Linked DNA regions of Parasegetibacter sp. NRK P23. The protein of the gene in region 1 interacts with the protein of each later gene in a pairwise test. Links are inferred from orthologs where the notes say so. Each region holds a gene or a part of one and is shown in the gene's direction. Other genes may lie near its edges.

Region 1 (7,518 bases):
CGCCTCTTATTTCAGTTATTATGATCTTACGGAGAAGATCGCTATTGTATTGGGCATATTTAGTTTCGGGTTAATAGAAGACATCACCGGAAGCATGAAAAACTCCGTATTGAGCCTGATTGTATTTTTCGGAATAGGCATGGTCTGGCTCTATAGCGCACTTCAGAAAAAAAAATCCGTTTCTCCATCGTAAAAAACATTGCCGTATGCAACTTTATTCCATTCCTACGGGAAACTTCAAGCTTGATGGCGGCGCCATGTTCGGCGTTGTTCCGAAATCCATCTGGAACAAACTCAATCCGGCGGATGAACAGAATATGTGTTCCTGGGCCATGCGCTGCATGTTGATTGAAGATGGGAACCGGCTTATCCTCATAGACAATGGAATAGGTGATAAACAGGATGCAAAGTTCATGGGACACTACTATCTCCATGGCGATGATACACTGGAAAGCTCCCTGCGAAAACACGGTTTCCATAAAGATGATATCACCGATGTGGTCCTTACGCACCTGCATTTTGACCATTGTGGCGGAAGCATTGAACGGAAGAACGATAAGCTGGTGCCCGCTTTCCCGAATGCCGTTTACTGGAGCAATGAAGCGCACTGGAAATGGGCTACCGAACCAAACGCAAGAGAAAAAGCCTCGTTTCTTAAGGAGAATATTCTTCCCATACAAGAGAGTGGACAACTGAAATTCATACCTACTCCGGACGCAGAAAAAGGCCGGCTGGCGGAAAGTATTTTCACCGAGCATATCTCATTCCGCTTTGTAAGCGGTCACACGGAATCGATGATGCTCCCGCAGATAAAATACAATGGCCGCACCATTGTATTTGTGGCCGATCTTCTTCCTTCCACCGCACATATTCCCCTTCCTTATGTAATGGCTTATGATACGAGACCGTTGCTTACTTTGGAAGAGAAAAAAATCTTCCTTGACGAAGCCGCGGCGAAAGAATTTATTTTATTCTTTGAACACGATGTTCAAAACGAGTGCTGCACGCTGATTCAAACGGAGAAGGGCATACGCGCAGGAGAAAGTTTTTTCCTCCGAAATTGCTGATCGGTGTTTTTCTATCGCAAAATGGGTTATTTTCACATTGCCCCACCCACCACACATCCATAATTTTGTTGGCAGAAAATGAGTAGCGCTGAATGGCGTACGCATTTCTTTTGTCCCGACTGCAGCGGGGCAAGGCCATCTATTTTAAGATCATCAAAATTTTAAGCGGATGAGTACACCTTATTTTCATGCAGCTAAAAAACTAGGTATGGGCAACATTTATGCGAGTATTGAATTGGTGAATTTGGAGGACCTGACCCTGTCGAAAAAACACATCATCGGGAAAGAAGAAGTGAGAAGTATCCAGATCCGTGCATTGGTGGATACCGGAGCGCGTGAACTGATTATTAACGAGAACATCCAATCTTACCTCAAGCTTCCTGTGGTGGGAAAGAAAACCTTCTACCTGGCCAACGACAAGCCGGTGGCCTGCGACGTGGTAAGCGGGCTGGAGATCAGGTTCCAGCACATCAGCGAGCCATGCAAGGCCGTGGTTTTACCGGGGGAAGTGGAGCCGTTACTGGGCGTGATGGCACTTGAGGTATTAAACGTGGTGATAGATCCGTTGCGGCAGGAACTCATCATCCCTTCAGATGAACAGTACAGGAACAGGATTCATTCTATACGCACACCCGGATTCGCGGAGTGTGTGGAGAGTATCAGGGTATACAATAACCTCGTGAAGGACTTTGTGCGGCTACATAAAAAAGAGGGAGAGGTAATACCGGGTATTGATGAGTGAGTACTGATAAATAGTAATATTGAGATAGAACGATAAACTGTGTGGCCCTGAACAGCGTTGAGTGAATGGAAGGAATTGCCGGTGGCAAGTATGCCTGGCCTTATAATCCTACCGGCATATCCTTTCTTTCACAAACCATTCGTTTAGTTGAATGATTGTTCCGACTATGTCGTATTCCTTATGCATCAGGTTGGCAGGTTCAACACTACCGTACACTGATCAACGAAGAAAGCGGGTAACGCAAATTCCGGTAGGAAGACATGTCTACTTTGATGCTCCCAACGGAGATCGGACTTTCTATCCGCACAGGAATTTTATTGCCGTCATCTGAAACCCATACGGTCATTTTTTCACCACCTTCAAAAACGGATCCCTTGATCAGGTAGGGTTTGAATTTGATGGCGCGGAATTTTCCATACTTGGTTTTGATGGTCTCTTTGCCCATGTAACGGATGTAGATGTTGTACACCTCATCATCCAGGAATAGGGAAAAAGGAATCTTATCTCCGGGCTTGTATTTGGAGAAATCAATGTTGCGCGCGTAATAAATTGAACTTACCACATCCTGTACACATTCGGGCACCTTGAAAACCCCTTTCGTGGTAACGGCTGTATTAGCGGTACGGTTGAAACTTACATTCTCATATTTTTTATAACCGCCTTCCTCTACATTGCGGATAAACTTGTAGGGTTGTAAGCTGGCGGTATCGATGTAGGTTTCGTAGCGGTCGCGTACCTTGAAAAAGTTATCGTAGAAGTTATAGGTCTTGCCTTCTCCCACGATATGGTAAACAGGCTTTCCGTTCAGTCTTTCCAGGGATGATGTAAAGGTGGCTTCTCCTGCGGCCACATATACGCCAAGCGTATAATACACTTTCAGTGTAATGCTTTCGCCTGCTTTGAAAGAAGTATTCCTGACGGAGCAGAAATCATTGGCCGCCCTTAAGTGCAGCGATAAAAATATAAGAGTCAGTAAACCTGCAGCTTTCATCCGTATATCTTTATTTGTTCTTTATGCTGATAATGCGGCGGAACCATTATTGAATAACACCAGCCTGCTTTATCAAATCATTTGTTCCTGTATATTTTAATTCCGATCACCATGATGCTTCCCACAATAGCCGGTATCAACAAGTTAACGAACCAAACGCTGCCGGTTGCGGCCACGATGCCGATTTTATTTTTACTTAACATGCCGATCAACTGCAAACTCACTTCTCCTCTCAAGCCAAGTTCCGCCAGCGCTATCGTTGGAACGATCGCGAGGATCAGGAACACAGCACCGGTCATCCAAAAACCCTGCCACCAGGTAAGCCCTACCCCGAATATACTGAAAACCAGTTGGTACTGCAGGATAAAAACAAAGTACCGCAGCAATGAAAGCAAAAGCATTTCCAGTAATTCGCGCCGTGAAAATTCGCCCAGCACATGGAAATATTTTCCAAACCGCTCGATGAAGGGCAGCTTCTCCAGCAGAGGGATCAACCAACCCAGGCGCATGTAGAGGGAAACAAGCACTACCGTTATTACAATGAGCATCCATTGAAAGGACCGTATCCAGAAGATAGACAGTCCCGCGTCCTCAATAGTTGCTTTCCCCAGTTGCACCTGCATATAAATCAATGCCAGCACACCCATCACCAGGGTGATGATCAGTTGGCTCCAGCTGTTCACGATGGTAATGGCCACCGCACGGATGCGGTTCCCCTCTTCCACATACAGCACCCGGCCGAGGTACTCTCCGATCCTGTTGGGTGTGTTCACCGCGAAGGAAAGACCGGTTAATATGGCACGGAACGAGCGCCAGTAGCTCATCTGCTGCAGGTGTTTGATGGAGTTGTGCCATTTCAGCGCTTCAATGCTCCAGTTCGCCAGCATCAGCACACAAAGCAACACCCATTCCTGCCAGTGCGCACTGAAAGCGGTACTTCGTATGTGATTCCAGGAATCCTTCCAATCACCATCCGAACTGATCTGTTGCCAGATATGATAGCCGAACCAGATGAACAGCAATGGCCCGAGCCAGTAATTGATGATTATTTTGATACTTTTGTTCAGAACAGGATATTTCGCTAAAAATACACCCTCATTGCATAAGGCATCAAAAATAATTCTGGGCATTGATCCGGGCACCCTCGTAATGGGATACGGCATCATTTGTGTGACCGGGCAGGAGATCAGGCTGATAGAAATGGATGTGCTGAAACTGGCGGCGTACAAAGACATGTACAACCGGCTGCACCTCATTCATACTAAAGTGCACGAAGTGATCCGTACACATAAGCCTGATTGTTTCGCCATTGAAGCGCCTTTCTTCGGAAAGAACGTGCAGAGTATGCTGAAACTGGGGCGGGCACAGGGCGTGGCCATCGCCGCGGCGATGCAGGCTGGCCTTGATGTAACAGAGTATTCTCCCAAAACAGTAAAACAGTCCGTGACCGGCAACGGGAACGCCGATAAAGAGCGGGTATGGAAGATGTTGCAACACATTCTTTCCCTGAAAGAAACCGAACCCGCTTATTACGATGCCACGGATGCCCTCGCCGTGGCCGTTTGTCACCACTATCAGGCAAGTTCACCCGTAGCGGCCGTTAAAAAAGGTAAAGCCGGCGGCTGGGACGCTTTCATCCGGGAAAATCCAGGAAGAGTTAAGTTGCCATGAACCACATATTTATGTGAAAATCATGGGTTAAAAGAAAGATAGTCGGCACTAATTTTCTATCTTAGTCCAAATTTCTATTTCATGAAAAAGAGAATCTTAACCTGGATCGCAGGCTGTTTTATTACAGCCGTGTCATTTGCGGCCACAACCCCCTCAGCTGAAGGTGCTTCTTATTTTGTAGATGACCAGCAGATTGAGACTTTGTTCGAGAACAGCCAGGACATCAGCCTCAGCGCTGCTGCAGAAGTGATGAACATGACACAGGGCAGCAATGCCGTTGCCATGAACAACGCGCAGTTCGCCAGCGGCGATAAAAACTTCGTGGCTGCCATTCTCCTGAACTTCTTCCTCGGAGGACTCGGTATTCACCGTCTCTACCTGGGTACTAAAACCATGACCTGGATCGGGTATATCCTTACCTGCGGCGGTATCTTTGGTATAGTTCCCTTCGTGGATCTGATCGTTCTCATCATCAACAACCAGGATATCAGCCCATACGTAGGCAATCCTAAGTTCTTTATGTGGGGCGGTGGCAACATGTAATTACTGAAAAGTTTTACAACGCAGGTTTTAAGAAAGGATGTAATGACCGTCCACTCTTAAAACCTGTTTTTTTATGCGTGTATCAGAGATTTCCGCCAAGCATCATCGTTTTCACTTTTTCATTAAAGTCTTTCAGCGCCTTCTTATTGTACCGCTGCACCAATACCCTGGAGCGCCTTACGCCCCCCATGTGAAAGGAACCGAACAGTCCTGCACCAGCCCAGGCCGATAAGTAGTAGTGGTCAAGAAAACTCACCACCCCGAACCATACGCCCGCCCCCTGCACCAGTATGCTCACCATGCCCTCCAGCGGCTTGCCCGCATAAATCTGGCCACCGCCAGGGAGGAAGGTGGACAGCCATTCCGCTTTGCTTTCACTTTTAAAGCGGGGCAATTTTTTATAGGGATCATGCTGTAAGTAAGAAGTATCCTTCGTTCCGGCCCATTCCCTGTATGCGGCGGCAGCATCTTCCCAACGGCCTAGTTCGTTGAGCGAGATTACTTTCATCACGGCCACCAGTTCCGGCAATGTGTTACCGGCGAAGTTCACCCGTAGTTGCTCGGTAAGCGATACCGTATTCTCAAATTGTCCGGCGAGGTAAGCGCAAAGCACCTGCTGGACGGAGAGTTCAAATTGCTGCTGCTCCGTAAAGTTGGGCAACATAGAGGCTTTAATGTACCGCTCCGCTTCGCGGAACCGGGATTCCTTCTTTAAACAATCAAGCCTGCCTGTTACGGCGAGGTAAGCATCGGCATCTGAAGGCGCATTGAACAAAACCCTTTCGTATAAAATAGCCGCGGACATATAATCTCCCTCAGCGGCTTTCCGCCCCGCTTCCTTCAGCATAGAATGCTCCTGCGCGCTAATTGTAAAAGTTGCGCAAAGGAATGTGCATGTCAAAAAGGATCTTATTCTCATATTCTCTTTTGAATTCGTTCTGGCGCACTTTCACCGAAAGCACGCTGCCCCAGATATTGCCCACATAAAACAAGCTGAACAAGGAGCCGAAAGCAATGAAGCGTGCGCTCTTCACGCCACCTTTCCGGTAAGCCTCATAGGTAATGGCGCCCAGCGAAGCAACAGGCAGAAAAGCCGCGACACCCTGCTTCTTTTTACCCGCGTACCATTTGCCGGCGCCGGGAAGCAAGGCGCTGTAAACACCCGCAAGCAAAGGAGATTTGTTGCGGAATTTTCCCATCTCGGTCCTGTACACATTCATTCTTTTCTCTTCCTGCTGAAGCACGTAAGAGTTGAACCTGAAACCGGCTTTCAGGCTGTCGTATAAATGGTAATCTCTTTGAAGCAATGCAATGCCGGCCCTTTCAAAACGCACCAATTCATATTCGAGTGAGTCAGCATAAGGTATTGCGGCGAAAACAGCGTCAGCTTCAGCCAAGCGCTGGTTAAAAGCCATACTGTAAGCAGCAAAAGCATTACTCTTTCTATATACTTCAGCCCTGGGAGAAACTTTCAGCAACATAGTGGCCGCGGTATCCAGTTGTTTGTACTGATAAGCCGCCCATCCAACGGTGTAATAGAAACTATCTTTTTGTTCGGGGGAAATGGCCGTGGTATCCAATGCCATTAAGACTTTCATGCCTTCGGCATACATTTCCTTATCGAGCAGATATCTTGCAAAACGAAGTTCATTGCTAAAGACAGTGGACTGCGCATTCACAATTGCCGGCACACAAAACAGGAAAAAAACAAAAAGACGTGTCAACATTTTTTTCATCGGATCCTGTATTGGGCCAGCGGATCTGTTATCGTTCCGTTGTGATCGTGTATGTTAAGTGGATGCACGTCGAGGAGTCCGATCCTGTTGCAGCGCAACACCCTGTCGGCACTGAGGAAGATGCCCTTCACCACCCCGAACTCCCGGATCGCGTGTTTGCTGAAGTTGGAGCAGGTGATTTCATACGGACAACTCCTGGACAACTGCGGAGAAAGTACCTGCTGGTACAATGCCATCGCGCCTTTTAGCGTAAGAGATATTGGGTTATACTGCGCCAGCGCTGATTTTTTCTTTGCCTCCAATACGGTGGTATTATTGCCGGCCCGGTTGTATTCTTTTGCTTTCTGTGCAACCGGCTGGTGCGCATGCTTCACAAGGAGGATATCCGCCGCCGTGAGTTCCTGCGCACGAAGCCCCGCGGAGCATAATAAAAGTATTAAAAGGTACGCCGTTCTCATTTTTCAATTTTTGCGTTGGCGGGAATCCTGTAATCCATGTATTCGTTGGAAGCCTGGTGGTTCAGTTTGAAATCGGTATAGGTGGTTTTGGACACCGTGGAATCGTTTTTTTCACCGTACACGATCTCGGTGGTAATACTGGGGAAAGAACTGTTTTCCAACCGTATGTAATTGTAGTAAAACACTTTCCTGATGATCTTTCCGGCCGCATCTTCGTAGTGCATGTACACCGGTTGTTGCTGCTGGTACACCAGTTTTACTTTCTGAATGGCCGCTTTCTTGTCGGGGTTCTTCAGTTTCCAGATCGTTA
Region 2 (7,423 bases), 3.0 Mb from region 1 along the record:
GAACTGGCGTTGGTGGCTTTGAAAGAAGCAGGCGCACGTAAATCACTGCTGCTGCATGTGAGCGGCGCATTCCATTCTCCATTGATGCAACCAGCCTGGAACGAACTTTCCGGCGCAATTGAGCATACAAAGTTTTCAACACCGATATGTCCTGTTTATCAGAACGTGGTTGCCGCTCCGGTGATGGACCCCAACGAGATTAAAGTAAACCTTGAAAATCAGTTGACCGGGGCCGTTAGGTGGACGCAAAGCGTGGAAGCCATGCTGAAAGATGGCGCGGTTGAATTTACCGAAAGTGGTCCTGGCCGCGTATTACAGGGACTGGTGCACAAAATCAACAAAGACGTTAAAGTAAACAGCGTACACTAGAAAGAGATGGCGCAGTTCACCCACTCGCCATCCAGCTTCGCCCCATATTTTTGATAGAATCGTATGGCAGGTTCGTTCCATTCCAATACCTGCCATACCATTCCACTCAATCCTTTTTCTTTGCCGTCGGCAATCAGGACGTCGAACAACATTTTACCCAACCCTCTTCCGCGCATTTTTTCAGTAACCAACAGGTCTTCGAGGTACAAACGCTGTCCTTTCCAGGTGCTGAACCGGATATAATAGAGCGCAAAGCCTTCCACCTTACCGCCTACTTCGGCTACCCATGCCCACCATACGGGGTTGGGGCCAAACCCGCTTTCTACGAAATGTTCCGGTGAAACAGTTACTTCTTCCGGAGCTTTTTCGTACACCGCGAGTTCATGCACCAGTTCAAGGATGCGGGTACAATCTTCGCGCTGCGCGCGCCTGATGATTACGGACATATTTATTGGAGCGCGTTTGCTATATCGTTGAGAATATCCTCTATGTTTTCAATGCCCACACTCATGCGGATCAGCCCGTCGGTAATGCCGGAAGCGATCCTTAATTCACGCGGAACACCGTAATGTGTCATACTTGCCGGATGGCTCACGAGCGTATCCGTAGTACCCAGCGATACTGCTTTCGTACAGAAGCTGAGTTGGTTGATGAACTTCATGCCACCTTCTAATCCATCTTTCAGTTCGAAACTGAGCATGGGGCCGGGATGACGCATCTGGCGGGAAGCCAGCGCATGGTCAGGGTGATGGGCAAGCCCGGTATAATTTACTTTCGCGATCGCGGGATGTTTATCCAGGAATTCCGCTACGGCCATCGCATTGCTGCAATGCCGGTCCATTCTCAGCTCCAGGGTTTTGATCCCGTTGATCAGCAGGTACGCGTCGAAGGGGTTGGCGTTGCCGCCCAGCAGCCTGTACCATTTGAGTACAGTGGTATTCATCGCCTGGATGTCTTTTCCCACCAATACGCCACCGATGGCCGTACCATGACCGTTCAGGTATTTGGTGGTGGAATGGAAAACATAATCAGCGCCCATCTTAAAAGGCTGTTGCAGATAGGGCGTAGCGAAAGTATTGTCAACCGAAACTTTCACCTGGAAACGTTGCGCCACGGTGCAGATCATTTCAATATCCACGCATTGGAGTGTGGGGTTGGCCGGTGTTTCCAGGTGTATCCAACGGATGTTGGGATCGTTCTTCAGCAATTGTTCCAGTTCATCCGCATTGTCGAGGCGATGCAATAATGTTTCTATACCCATCGGTGGTAACACGCGGTGCAGTAATTCGTGCGTGCCGCCGTAGAGGGAGAAATGAGACAACACTTTATCCCCGGCTTTCAGGTTGGCGAGGAACATGGTGGTCATGGCGGCCTGCCCGCTGGCGTGCAGCAGGGCTTTCAGCTGGATGCGGTCCCCATCTTTATCGGCTATTCCGAATCCCTCCAGAGCACATATCTTTTCTTCCGCTTCGGTAAAGTTTGGATTACCCCAGCGGGTGTAGATGTACCCTGGTTCTTTTCCTTCAAAGCGCAGCATGCCCTGTTCCGCGGAGTCGAACGTAAAAGTGGACGACGCATAAATAGGTGTCAGGTGCGCATTATTGGGATCGGGCTGGTGACCGGCATGGATGGCGGTGGAGCCGAACCCTGAAAGCTGTTGTTTGCTCATGTTCTTATTTGATGATTGAAGGGAAGGCTTATTATTAGTAAGCCCATTTAACCCAGATGGCGCCCCAGGTGAATCCGCCGCCGAAGGCCGCGAGCACCAGGTTATCGCCTTTCTTTAATTGTGATTCCCATTCCCAAAGGCACAGTGGTATGGTGGCCGCTGTCGTGTTGCCGAAGCGTTGGATGTTCAGCATGACCTTATCGTGGGAAAGTCCGATCCTGTCGGCGGTGGCATCGATGATCCTTTTGTTGGCCTGGTGCGGTACCAGCCAGGCGATGTCGTCACCGGTGAGGTTATTGCGTTCCAGGAGTTCATAGCTTACATCGGCCATTCCTTTCACGGCGGCTTTGAAAACAGGCTGACCTTCCTGGTAAGCGTAGTGCATTTTTTTATCCACGGTTTCATGGGAGGCGGGGTTGAGGGATCCACCCGCTTTCATGTGCAGGTGGGGGGCGCCGCCACCGTCGCTGCGCAGAATACTGTCTATGATGCCCGATTCCGGGTCGGTGGAAGGTTCCAGTAACACGGCACCGGCACCGTCTCCGAAAATAATGCAGGTGGCACGATCAGTGTAGTCGATGATGGAACTCATTTTATCAGCGCCCACTACTACAACTTTTTTATACCGTCCGCTTTCGATCAGCGCGGCCCCTACTGAAAGGGAGTAGAGGAACCCACTGCACGCGGCGGCCAGGTCGAATCCCCAGGCGTTCACCGCGCCCAATTTGTGGCAGGCGAGGTTGGCGGTGGAAGGGAAAACCATATCGGGTGTAACTGTCCCCACGATCAGACAGTCAATTTCAGAGGGTTCAATTCCTCTTTTGCGGCACAGTTCCTGCACGGCCGGCACCACCATGTCGGAGGTAGCCTTTCCTTCTCCCTTCAGTATTCTTCTTTCCTCCACACCCGTCCGGGTGCGGATCCATTCATCTGTGGTGTCTACCATCTTCTCCAGGTCGGCGTTCGTAAGTCTGTCTTCCGGAACATAGCCTCCCACCGCTGTAATGGCGGCAGTGATCTTATTCGTCATGAAACGTGGTTTAAGTTTTTTTCAAGAATGGGTGTAAAATTAAGGGAAATCCTATTTTCGCAGTATGATCGCCTTTCTGAAAGGAAAATTTACGGTAAAAACGCCTGCCATTGCGCTGATGGATGTGCACGGCGTAGGATACGAAGTCCACATCAGCCTTCCAACCTATTCCTATATCCAGGATAAGGAGGAAGGTATGCTCCATACCTGGCTCCAGGTCAGGGAAGATGCACATGTATTGTACGGCTTCTATTCCCTCGAAGAAAAACAACTTTTCCTTCACCTCATCAGTGTTTCAGGCGTGGGCGCCGCCACCGCCCGGGTAATGCTCTCTTCGCAGAAGCCGGAAGATATTGTGGCCGCCATTACCCAGAGTAACGTGAAGTGGCTGGAACAGATCAAGGGGATCGGGAAGAAGACCGCGGAGCGGATCATCGTCGAGCTGAAAGACAAACTTGGAAAACACAACACAACTGTTACTAATATTTCATTGCCGGCAGGCAATAGTTTGGAACAGGATGCGTTAAATGCGTTAATCGCGCTGGGCATTGCCCGCGCTACTGCCGAACAGGCCATTAAAAAGGTGCTGAAAGCAGACAATGGAACCGAAAACCTTGAAACCATCATCAAAAAATCCCTGCAAGCTATTTGAACCATTTCTACCCGTTAACACAAAACTAGTTTTGACCAGACGCGCTTTTCAAATACTAACAGCAACTTTGTTGGTTGCCGCAGGGTGGATTTTGTTTCAGCACAGGGCCGTGGCCGCACCACTTAAAGCATTCCAACAACAGGATACCGCCAAAACTGCTGCAGATACGTTGAAGTATCCCCTCCGCGACCGGAGAGGCGATGCTATGACCAATCCGCAACGGAAAGGCTTCGATTTCAGAGATCCCTCCAATATTGAAAGAACGGTAGAATACGACCCCAAAACCAACCAGTATTATATTGTAGAAAAGATCGGGACCCGGTATTACAGGAATCCCATTGCCCTCAGCTTCGATGAATTCCTCCAGTTGAAAGGCAGGATGGATGAAGAAAACTATTTCCGCCAGCGGGCCGCCACGCTTTCCGACCTGAACCGGAAACTGGATAAACCCCAGTTGCAGATGCACGAGAGTTTCTTCAACCGGCTCTTCGGCAATGGCAAGGTGGATATCCGTCCGCAAGGGTATGTAGACATTATGGCCGGCTACCAGGGACAGAACATCAAGAATCCCACGCTGCCCGAACGCGCCCGTAGAAACGGCGGCTTCGATTTTGACCTCAACGCCAACCTCAATGTGATCGGTAACATCGGCGACAAACTTAAACTGCCCATCAGTTACAATACCCAGTCCACTTTCGATTTCGAGAACCAACTGAAACTCGATTACGTGGGCCGCGATGATGAGATCGTGAAACGCTTCGAAGCGGGGAACGTGAACTTCTCTTCCAAAGGAACGCTTATTCCAGGCGCCCAATCCCTGTTCGGGGTGAAAACCCAGATGCAGTTCGGTAAACTTTTTGTGACCGGCGTACTCGCCAACCAGCGCTCGCAACGCAGTTCGCAAACCACGCAGGGCGGAGCCGCCACACAAACTTTCGAGATTAAAGCAGACGAATACGAAGAGAACCGCCACTTCCTGCTAGGTCAGTACTTCAGGAACAACTATAACACCGCCATGAGCAACCTGCCCGTGGTGAACTCTCAGGTGCAGATCCTCCGTATGGAAGTATGGGTCACCAACAGGAACGGCGCTACCACCGACACCCGTGATGTGGTGGGCCTGATGGATATTGGTGAAGCCGACCCTTTTAACGCGAACATCAATTCGCTGACTGCTAATCCATTGCCCGACAACAATGCCAACGATCTTTACAGTAGGCTGGTGCAGGATCCTTCCTCCCGCAGCCCGGCCCTCGTACAAAGTAGGTTGAATGCTTTCGGATTAAGACCCGTGGAAGATTTTGAAAAAACCTTCGCCCGGAAACTCCGCCCCGACGAATATTATTACAATCCGCAAATAGGCTTTATTTCACTGATTCAGCAACTCCGGGAAGATGAAGTGCTCGCGGTGGCTTACCAATACCAATACAATGGCCGTGTAATCACGGTAGGGGAGTTCTCTCAGGATGTGCCACCGGATACCACCAGCACCTTACCCGGAACCTCCAAAGTGTTGTTCCTGAAATTGCTGAAAGCCACCTCCCAACGAACTTATCTTCCGCTCTGGGACCTGATGATGAAGAACGTGTACGCCGTTGGCGCTTACAACCTGCAGCGGGAAGATTTTAAACTGAATATTCTTTACCAGGAACCAAGTTTAGGTGAAAAACGTTTTCTTCCCGAAGGTGATCTCGCCGGTGTGCCCCTGCTTACCGTGCTGAACCTGGACCGGCTCAACAACCAGAACGATCCCCAACCCGATGGGGTGTTCGATTATATTGAAGGGTTTACAGTCGTCACGCAACAAAGCCGCGTGATCTTCCCCCTGCTGGAACCTTTTGGTCGCGACCTGGATTCCATCGCTTTCCGGAACAGTCCGCAGGAACTGAAAGATAAGTATGTCTATTATCCATTGTACGATACCATCAAGTCTATCGCCTCCACGTATGCGAACCTGAACCGTTATGTGATGCGGGGAACGGCAAAAAGCAGCGGAGGAGATGGCTCCGAGATCAGCCTGAACGCGTATAACGTGCCGCCGGGTTCCGTTACGATCACCGCAGGCGGACAATTGCTCGTAGAGAATGTGGACTATGTGATCGACTACAGTCTTGGGACGGTGAAGATTCTCAACCAGAGCATCATCAATTCCAATGTGCCGGTTGACGTGCAGTTCGAGAACAACGCCAGTTTCGGTTTGCAGCAACGGAACTATATGGGATTGCGGCTGGATTACCTGTTCAGCGAAAAATTCACGTTAGGCGCCACGATGGTGCGTTTGGGCGAAAGACCTTTCTTCACCAAAATGCAGATCGGCGAAGACCCTATTAAGAATACCATGTATGGGGTAGACTTCAACTACAAATCTGAAATACCCCGGCTTACCCGCTGGCTGGATAAACTTCCTTTTTACAGCACCAACGCACCTTCCAGCATCAATGCCTACGGAGAGGCCGCTTACCTGAAACCGGGTCACCCCGCGCAGATCGGGAAAGGAGATGCCGGTCTTGTTTATATCGATGATTTTGAAGGAACCCGCAACAGCATCGACCTTCGTTTCCCGCTCATAGGCTGGACCCTCGCTTCCACACCACAAGGCAATCCGCTGTTCCCGGAAGGGGAACTGAGTAATAACCTGGCCAACGGCCAGAACCGTGCCCGCATCGCCTGGTACAATATCGAACCTACTTTGCAGGACCGGCGGGCCATCAACAACCCGTTGCGGGATAATGTGAATGAACTTTCCAAGCCGGAAACCCGTTCGGTAAACAGCCAGGAGATATTCCCCCAGCGAACGCCTGACCTGGGACAGAACCAGTTGGTGACCTTCGATATGGCTTATTACCCCATGGATAAAGGCCCGTATAACTTTGATACCCGACCCGGAAGTCTGGGGCCCGATGGACGCCTTTCCAACCCCCGCGACCGCTGGGGTGGGATCATGCGCGGCCTTGACCAGATCGACTTCGAAACCGGGAACGTGGAATTCATCGAATTCTGGGTACAGGATCCCTATCTCCTTAAACCCGGAGCCTCAGGCGGAAAGCTTTTCTTCAACCTCGGAAATATTTCAGAAGATATTCTACGCGATTCCCGTCGCCAGTTCGAAAATGGACTGAATACGCCCAACATTCCTTCTCCTTCCGATACTTCCACCGTTTGGGGAAAAGTGCCGGCCAACCCGATCCAGGTAACGAACGCGTTCAGCAATGATCCCGCAGACAGGGAATTTCAGGATGTGGGACTGGATGGATTGACCGATGAGGAAGAACGCGTGAAATTCTCCGCCTACCTCGATGCCCTCCGGAGTATTTACGGTCAAAATTCAAGCGTTTACATAGAAGCTTTCAATGACCCGGCCAACGATAACTTCGTCAACTACCGGAACGATATTTACGACAAAAGCAATACGGGTATCCTTGGCCGTTATAGCCGCATCAATAGTCCACAGGGAAACTCACCCATCGCTTCCAGCGGCGACCAGCTTACCACCGCGTTTACGTTGTATCCTGACCAGGAAGACCTGAACAGGGACAATACATTAAACGAACTGGAAGAATATTTTGAATACGGTGTGGACATCCAGCCCAACATGCCCGTGGGTTCCAACTTCATTACCGATAAGCGCCAGGTAAGCGTACGCTTGCAGAATGGCACCACGAGGAATGAAACCTGGTACCAGTTCCGTATTCCCATCGCGGAA

The links.
Region 2: the proteins of ruvC (region 1) and ruvA interact in binary tests that used the Escherichia coli proteins (3 or more experiments, as listed by UniProt). The link is inferred for Parasegetibacter sp. NRK P23 from one-to-one orthologs.

Annotation. Positions count from the first base shown.
Region 1 is NZ_JAMDLG010000001.1:3,470,728-3,478,245, reverse strand. Bases 2,701-5,684 are described here. They hold ruvC (crossover junction endodeoxyribonuclease RuvC), read left to right. Parts: upstream 2,701-3,898; coding sequence 3,899-4,471; downstream 4,472-5,684. Other genes in these bases: M4J38_RS14060 (hypothetical protein), read right to left, coding at 5,097-5,684; M4J38_RS14065 (TM2 domain-containing protein), read left to right, coding at 4,553-5,014; M4J38_RS14075 (lysylphosphatidylglycerol synthase domain-containing protein), read right to left, coding at 2,878-3,930; M4J38_RS14080 (DUF3108 domain-containing protein), read right to left, coding at 2,701-2,800. In the rest of the region: M4J38_RS14095 (MFS transporter), read left to right, coding at 1-193; M4J38_RS14090 (MBL fold metallo-hydrolase), read left to right, coding at 207-1,067; M4J38_RS14085 (aspartyl protease family protein), read left to right, coding at 1,237-1,809; more of M4J38_RS14080, read right to left, coding at 2,015-2,700; more of M4J38_RS14060, read right to left, coding at 5,685-5,861; M4J38_RS14055 (hypothetical protein), read right to left, coding at 5,878-6,750; membrane protein insertion efficiency factor YidD, read right to left, coding at 6,747-7,208; M4J38_RS14045 (hypothetical protein), read right to left, coding at 7,205-7,518.
Region 2 is NZ_JAMDLG010000001.1:470,546-477,968, reverse strand. The notes cover bases 2,038-4,926. They hold ruvA (Holliday junction branch migration protein RuvA), read left to right. Parts: upstream 2,038-3,132; coding sequence 3,133-3,720; downstream 3,721-4,926. Other genes in these bases: sprA (cell surface protein SprA), read left to right, coding at 3,830-4,926; M4J38_RS01810 (beta-ketoacyl-ACP synthase III), read right to left, coding at 2,073-3,068; M4J38_RS01815 (PLP-dependent aspartate aminotransferase family protein), read right to left, coding at 2,038-2,038. Also shown: fabD (ACP S-malonyltransferase), read left to right, coding at 1-369; M4J38_RS01820 (GNAT family N-acetyltransferase), read right to left, coding at 366-815; more of M4J38_RS01815, read right to left, coding at 818-2,037; more of sprA, read left to right, coding at 4,927-7,423. UniProt on the Escherichia coli protein: The RuvA-RuvB-RuvC complex processes Holliday junction (HJ) DNA during genetic recombination and DNA repair.